2 regions of the Affinirhizobium capsici genome follow, and region 2 is predicted to be linked to the other one. Evidence: riboswitches for the same ligand, from Rfam matches in the RefSeq annotation. Region 2 holds a riboswitch; the other holds the start of a gene.
What was found. Region 2 has a riboswitch for S-adenosylmethionine ahead of metA (homoserine O-acetyltransferase MetA). Riboswitches for the same ligand answer to the same signal wherever they lie in the genome.

Region 1: linked by a shared signal. The riboswitch ahead of AC0JZ1_RS14165 (O-succinylhomoserine sulfhydrylase) and the one ahead of metA (homoserine O-acetyltransferase MetA) in region 2 are both predicted to bind S-adenosylmethionine.

Annotation. Positions count from the first base shown of each region.
Region 1 covers NZ_CDRNXD010000004.1:2,252,327-2,255,731, reverse strand. The annotation lists gene apaG (Co2+/Mg2+ efflux protein ApaG) at 116-508, opposite strand; gene AC0JZ1_RS14165 (O-succinylhomoserine sulfhydrylase) at 635-1,819, opposite strand; SAM riboswitch at 1,863-1,941, opposite strand; gene AC0JZ1_RS14160 (2'-deoxycytidine 5'-triphosphate deaminase) at 2,015-3,109, shown strand; tRNA gene AC0JZ1_RS14155 (tRNA-Gly) at 3,175-3,248, shown strand; gene AC0JZ1_RS14150 (glycosyltransferase family 2 protein) at 3,359-3,405, opposite strand, start outside.
Region 2 covers NZ_CDRNXD010000007.1:256,377-259,781, forward strand. The annotation lists gene AC0JZ1_RS19455 (aldose epimerase family protein) at 1-397, opposite strand, end outside; gene metA (homoserine O-acetyltransferase MetA) at 582-1,502, opposite strand; SAM riboswitch at 1,542-1,620, opposite strand; gene AC0JZ1_RS19465 (thiamine diphosphokinase) at 1,806-2,459, shown strand; gene AC0JZ1_RS19470 (ABC-F family ATP-binding cassette domain-containing protein) at 2,463-3,405, shown strand, end outside.

The sequences.
Region 1 (3,405 bases), on a different contig from region 2:
TCTCAGCGCCCCGGCCATATCGGAGTTTCATACCACGGGTTCAACGAACCGCGTGAACATCGGCGCATACGCCTGTTTTTTGATAAAGAGCGAGCCTTGGCGAATGCGGAATATCTCAGTTCAACGTGCGCAGAAGGCCGGGGGAATCCAGCGAGAAGGCGGGAATATCAACGGCGAATGTCTGCCCATCATCGGTCTGCATCTGATAGTGGCCGAACATCATGCCGGATGGCGTATCAAGCGGGCAGCCGGATGAATATTCATAGGTATCGCCCGGCTCAAGGCGCGGTTGCTCGCCCACCACACCGGGGCCTTCCACTTCATCCACAAGACCGTTTTGGTCTGTGATATGCCAGTAGCGGTGCATCAGCTGCACTGTTGACCCGGAGTGGTTTGAAATAACGACGCGATAGCCCCAGACGTAGCGGCTCTCATCTGGATCGGATTGATCCTCCAGATAATAGGGCTCCACCTCGACTTCGATATCCTTCGTCCGTGCACGGTACATGTGCCATACCTCATTGCGTAGAAGGGATATCGTACAGGTCGGGCGCTAGGTCAAGAAATGCGCCCGTCCTTGAAGCTTCAAACCCCTGTGTTTTGACGGTTAATCCTAACCGTCAAGGTAAACGTGTCAGGCTGAAACCTTCGCCAAAGCCTGGGCCAGGTCGTCGATCAGATCGTCTGCATCCTCGATACCGCAGGAGAGGCGCAGCGTTCCGGCAGAGATGCCAAGTTCAGCCCGCGCCTCATCGGTGAGGTTCTTGTGCGTCGTCGTTGCCGGATGCGTGATCAGGCTCTTGGCGTCGCCCAGATTGTTCGAAATCTTCACGACATCGAGCGCATCCTGAAGCGCAAAGGCTGCATCCTTGCCGCCCTTCAGCTCAAAGCAGACCAGCGTTGAGCCGCCGGTCATCTGCTTGGCAATGATATCTGCCTGCGGGTGGTCCTTGCGGCCCGGATAGATGACCTTCGCCACCTTGCCCTGATCGGCCAGGAAGTCGGCAATACGGCCAGCGCTTTCCGTCTGCTGCTTCACGCGAAGCGGCAGGGTTTCAAGGCCCTTCAACAGCGTCCAGGCATTGAAGGGAGACATGGCCGGTCCGGTATGGCGGAAGTAATCATGCAGGTTTTCGTCGATCCAGTCCTTACTGGAAAGCACGACGCCGCCAAGGCAGCGGCCCTGGCCATCGATGTGCTTCGTTGCTGAATAGACCACCACATGCGCGCCAAGCTCCAGCGGCTTCTGGAAAAGCGGCGTGGCGAAGACATTGTCCACCACCAGCTTTGCGCCGATCTGGTTGGCAAGCTTGGCAACGCCAGCAATATCCACCACTTCCAGGGTCGGGTTTGTCGGGCTTTCAAGGAACATGACCTTGGTGTTGGGGCGAATGGCCGCTTCCCAGTTCTTCAGGTCGCGACCGTCCACCAGCGTGCATTCCACGCCATATTTCGGGGCCAGCGTTTCCACGATGTAGCGGCAGGAGCCGAACAGGGCGCGGGCGGCAACAATATGGTCGCCAGCCTTCACCTGGCAGAGAATAGCGGCGGAAACGGCTGCCATGCCAGACGCTGTGGCGCGAGCATCTTCCGCACCTTCCAGCGCAATCATGCGCTTTTCGAACATGTCATTGGTGGGGCTGCCGTAGCGTGCGTAAATAAAGCCGTCGCTCTCGCCCTTGAAACGTGCCTCGGCGGAGGCGGAATCCTCATAGACGAAGCCCTGCGTGAGGTAGATGGCCTCGGAGGTTTCGCCGAAGGACGAGCGCAGCGTTCCTTCGTGTACGAGCTTGGTTGCCGGGCGCCAGGTCTTGCTCATGTGCGTATCCCATTCCAAAAACAAAAAAACCGGTCTCGACGGACCGGTTTCGCACCCGGTCCTTTTAGCCACTTGTTTAACGTGGCTGCAAGCCGACCGGCCAAATCACCACGGGATAAGTTTCGCATACGCCTATAGAGAGCTTGCGTCAATTCCCCGCTTTTGCTTTTGTCCACCGATTAAGGAATAGGTTCAATGGAACGTAAAGCTGGCATTTTGGCGGATCGCGCGATCGGCGCACTTTTTGAGGCAGGCAGGCTGAAGAGCGAGGCTGCGCTGGATGCCGACCAGATTCAGCCCGCAAGCCTCGATCTGAGGTTGGGCTCCAAGGCGCTGCGCGTACGTGCCAGCTTCATGCCGGGCCGCAACCACACGGTGGCCGATAAGCTCGAACGCCTGACGCTGCATGAGATCGATCTCGAAAATGGTGCGGTCCTGGAAACGGGCTGCGTCTACATCGTGCCGCTCATGGAAAGCCTCGATTTGCCACAGGAGCTTTCCGCCTCCACCAATCCGAAAAGCTCCACGGGTCGCCTCGATATCTTCACCCGCGTCATGGTCGATCACGCGCAGGAATTCGACAAGATCCCTGCTGGCTACTCCGGCCCGCTCTATCTCGAAATCTCGCCGCGAACCTTCCCTGTCATTGTGCGCCGGGGTTCGCGCCTCTCGCAGATCCGTTTCCGTGTCGGTCACGCGCTGCTCACCGAGGCTGAGGTTCTGGCCCTGCATGAAAGCGAAACATTGGTCGCCAGCGAAATGCCCAATGTGTCCGGCGGCGGCATCGCGCTTTCGATTGATCTGAAGGGCACCGGGCCGGATGGCCTCATCGGCTATCGTGGCAAGCACCATACCTCCGTCATCGACGTTGACCTGAAGGCCCAGCACGATGTGCTGGATTTCTGGGAGCCGCTCTACAGCCGTGGCCGCGATGAACTGATCCTTGATCCGGATGAGTTCTACATCCTCGTGTCGCGTGAGGCAGTGCACGTGCCACCGCTCTATGCGGCTGAAATGACGCCTTATGACCCGCTGGTCGGCGAGTTTCGCGTGCACTATGCAGGCTTTTTCGATCCAGGCTTCGGCCATGCTGCAGCAGGCGGCACTGGCAGCCGCGCCGTGCTGGAAGTCCGCAGCCACGAAGTGCCGTTCATTCTGGAGCACGGGCAGATCGTTGGCCGTCTGGTCTATGAGCATATGCAGGAGCCTCCGCAGGGGCTCTATGGCTCTGGCCTCGGCTCCAACTATCAGGCGCAGGGCCTCAAGCTTTCCAAGCATTTCCGCAGCTGAGCTAAGCCCACCGGTTTTCACTTGAAATGCGGCATCGGCTGGTGATACTTCTCGTCTCCGGCGATGCGGGTGTAGCTCAATGGTAGAGCAGCAGCTTCCCAAGCTGAATACGAGGGTTCGATTCCCTTCACCCGCTCCAGCACATTAATATCGCCAGTTCGAATTCAGATGTCGTCAGGCAGCTCTTCCAACAGTTTAGAAGATTCAGAATTAAGAATTCCCAGGTCGATCGGGCCAGGCTTTGATCACCTATTCTTCGATCTTGGCCTGCGCGCTCGGCCTATGCATCGTCTTGC
Region 2 (3,405 bases):
CATCCGTATCCGTCACCTGAAGGATCACCTTGTTTGGCGAATGCGCGATGATGGTCCAATTGGTTTTGGCAAGGCCATCACTTCCGCCATGCAGATGCGTGTTGCCTTCCTGGTTCAGATCCACCTGATAGCTCTTGCCATCCAGCGTGAATTGACCCTTGCCAATACGGTTGGCCACGCGGCCCGGCGTCGCGCCAAAGTAAGAGGAATATTTCGGATAATCCTCGAAATTCTTGAAGCCCAGAACCAGAGGCGCATCATGCCCTTCCAGACGCAGATCCTGAATGACGGCACCCCAGGTAATGACATGCGCTGTGAGCCCACCGCCGGAAATCTTAACCCGGTAGACGGTTTCGCCCTTGGGTGTGGTGCCGAAAATCTCGCCTTGCGTCGTCATGCCTGTCTTCCTGTCATGCTTTGAAACCGGGCGGCAAACTGCGCCATTTTCGAATGCACTGCAATGCGCAAAAGCGGCTTTTAAAGCACGTTGCGGCTCGTCAGTCTCATGCCACGCGCTTCAAATAGCTGGTTTAGCGCATGTCGTTATCGCAAAACCGCTGCACACCTTTGCGCGACATGCTTTAGACCGTTCCGATCTTGTCCAGATCATAATGCGTGGTCTGGTAGATCTCGTTGATCCAGTTGCCGAAGAACAGATGCGCGTGGCTGCGCCAGCGGTTCTGCGGCGTCAGCGCCACGTCATTGTGCGGGAAGTAATTGTGCGGCATCTTGATCGGCACGCCCGAATTCACATCGCGGAAATATTCATCCGCCAGCGAGGTGGAATCATATTCGACGTGATTGAACATATAGAGCCGGTTGCACTTTTTCTCATGCACCAGGCACACGCCCATTTCTTCCGATTCCATCAGGATCTCAAGGCCCGGCACCTTCTCGATATCGGCGCGACGAACCTCGGTCCAGCGAGACACAGGGACCTGGAAATCATCGGAGAAGCCGTTCAGGTAGATGGATGACGGGCAGAGATTGCGGTGGCGATAAACTCCGAAGGCCTTCGCCTTCAACTCATGCTTTGGCACTTTATGGAAGTGATAGATGGCAGCCATTGCCCCCCAGCACACATTCAGCGTGGAGTGGACATTGGTGGCGGTCCAATTAAAGATCTGCTGCATCTCATCCCAGTAGGTGACTTCCTCGTAGGGAAGAAGCTCCACCGGCGCGCCTGTGATGATGAAGCCATCGAACTTGCGATGCTTCACTTCTTCCCAGGTATTGTAGAAGGAGAGAAGATGTTCTTCCGACGTGTTCTTCGCCTTGTGCCCACCGACGCGCACCAGCGAAAGCTCCACTTGCAGCGGCGATGCGCCCACGAGACGCGCCATCTGCACTTCCGTCTTGATCTTGTTCGGCATCAGGTTCAGCAGACCGATTTGCAGCGGGCGGATATCCTGGCGCACGGCGACCGTTTCGGTCATGACCCGCACGCCTTCGCTGACCAAAGTTTCAAAGGCAGGCAGGGTATCTGGAATCTTGATCGGCATGGTTCGAACTCGACAAACAAAAAAACCGGTCACAACGGACCGGTTTCATACCCGGTCTTTTTAGCCACTTGTTTAACGTGGCTGCAAGCCGACCGGCCAAATCACCACGATGAGAATTCTAAATAGGCGCTTCTTCCCAATACGTCAATCAGACCGAGGGAAGGTCGTGTGGTCATCACACCTCACACGACCAAAGCGCTTTATCACCAGTCAGCGATTATCCCCTGAAACACCCACAAAGCCAAGTCAACCACGCACGCAAGTGCTTTGCTTCGCGGGGCCGAATAGGCTATGGGCTGGCGCATGAGCACACCGACCTTTTCCATTCTGCTTGGCGGCAACATTACCGTCACCGATAGACTTCGCGCCGTGACCAGCGGCAGCCGTGTGATTGCGGCCGATAGCGGCATTCGCCATGCGCAACCGCTAGGCTTGACGCCGGAAATCTGGGTGGGTGATTTCGATTCCAGTGATGATGCGCTCAAAGCCGCCTATCCGAAGGTGGAGCGTCGCGCCTACCCCGTTTCCAAGGCAGCGACCGATGGCGAGATTGCCATTGCGGAGGCGATTTCTCGCGGGGCGGAACGCTTGATCCTGGTGGGTGCTCTGGGTGGCGAACGGTCGGACCATGTGTTGCAGCATTATCTTTCGGCTCTCAGCCTCGCGGAAGATAATTTCGAAGTGATGCTGACCTCCGGCGATGAAGAGGCCTTTCCGCTGTGCAATGATGGCGGCATGGAACTGGACCTGCCGAAAGGCGCGCTGTTTTCCGTGCTTGGCTTCACGGCGCTGGAGGGACTTTCAATCCGCAATGCCCGCTACCCGCTGAAGAATTTCAAATTGACCTTCGGTTCATCGCGCACCATTTCCAACGTAGCGGAAGGCGTGATCTCCGTAACCCTGTCGAAAGGCCGTGCCCTGCTCTTGGCCCGCCCTTACGACCGCAGCGGAGCTTGAATCATGGCACCTCCAATTCTTAAACTCGACGATATTCGCCTCAGCTTCGGCGGCACGCCGCTTCTGGACGGAGCCAACATGCAGGTGGAACCGGGTGACCGCATCTGCCTTGTCGGCCGCAATGGCTCTGGCAAATCCACGCTGATGAAAATTGCGGCGGGTCTGGTCGAAGCCCAATCGGGCGAGGTGTTCCGCCACCCCTCCTCCACCATCCGCTATCTGGAGCAGGCCCCGGATTTTGGCGGCTTCACCACGGTGCAGGCCTATTGCGAAGCGGGCCTTGGACCGGGCGACGACCCCTACCGTGTGACCTACCTCTTGAACCACCTGGGCCTGACCGGACAGGAAGACCCGAAGCGCCTTTCCGGCGGCGAGGCCCGCCGCGCGGCTCTCGCGCGGGTGATGGCACCTGAGCCAGACATTCTGATGCTGGATGAGCCGACCAACCATCTGGACCTGCCGACAATCGAATGGCTGGAAGGCGAATTGCAAAAGAGCCGCAGCGCACTGGTCCTGATTTCGCACGATCGCCGCTTTCTGGAAAAGGTTTCGACCGCTGTCGTCTGGCTGGATCGCGGCCTTTCCCGCCGCTTGGATCGCGGCTTTGGCCATTTCGAAGCATGGCGTGATGAAGTGCTGGAAGCTGAAGAGATCGAGCAGCACAAGCTGGGACGCCAGATTGAGCGAGAAGAACACTGGCTTCGCTATGGCGTTTCGGCCCGCCGCAAGCGCAATATGCGCCGTCTGGGCGAGTTGCAAAATCTACGTGCCGACTATCGCGGCCATCGTGGTCCGCAGGGCACCATTCAGGCAGCGGTGAGCGAAGGCCGCGAAAGCGGCAAGCTGGTGATCGAGGCGGAAGCCATTACCAAGAGCTATGGCGAGCGCCAGATCGTCGCGCCCTTCTCGCTTCGCGTCCACCGTGGAGATTGCATCGGCCTTGTGG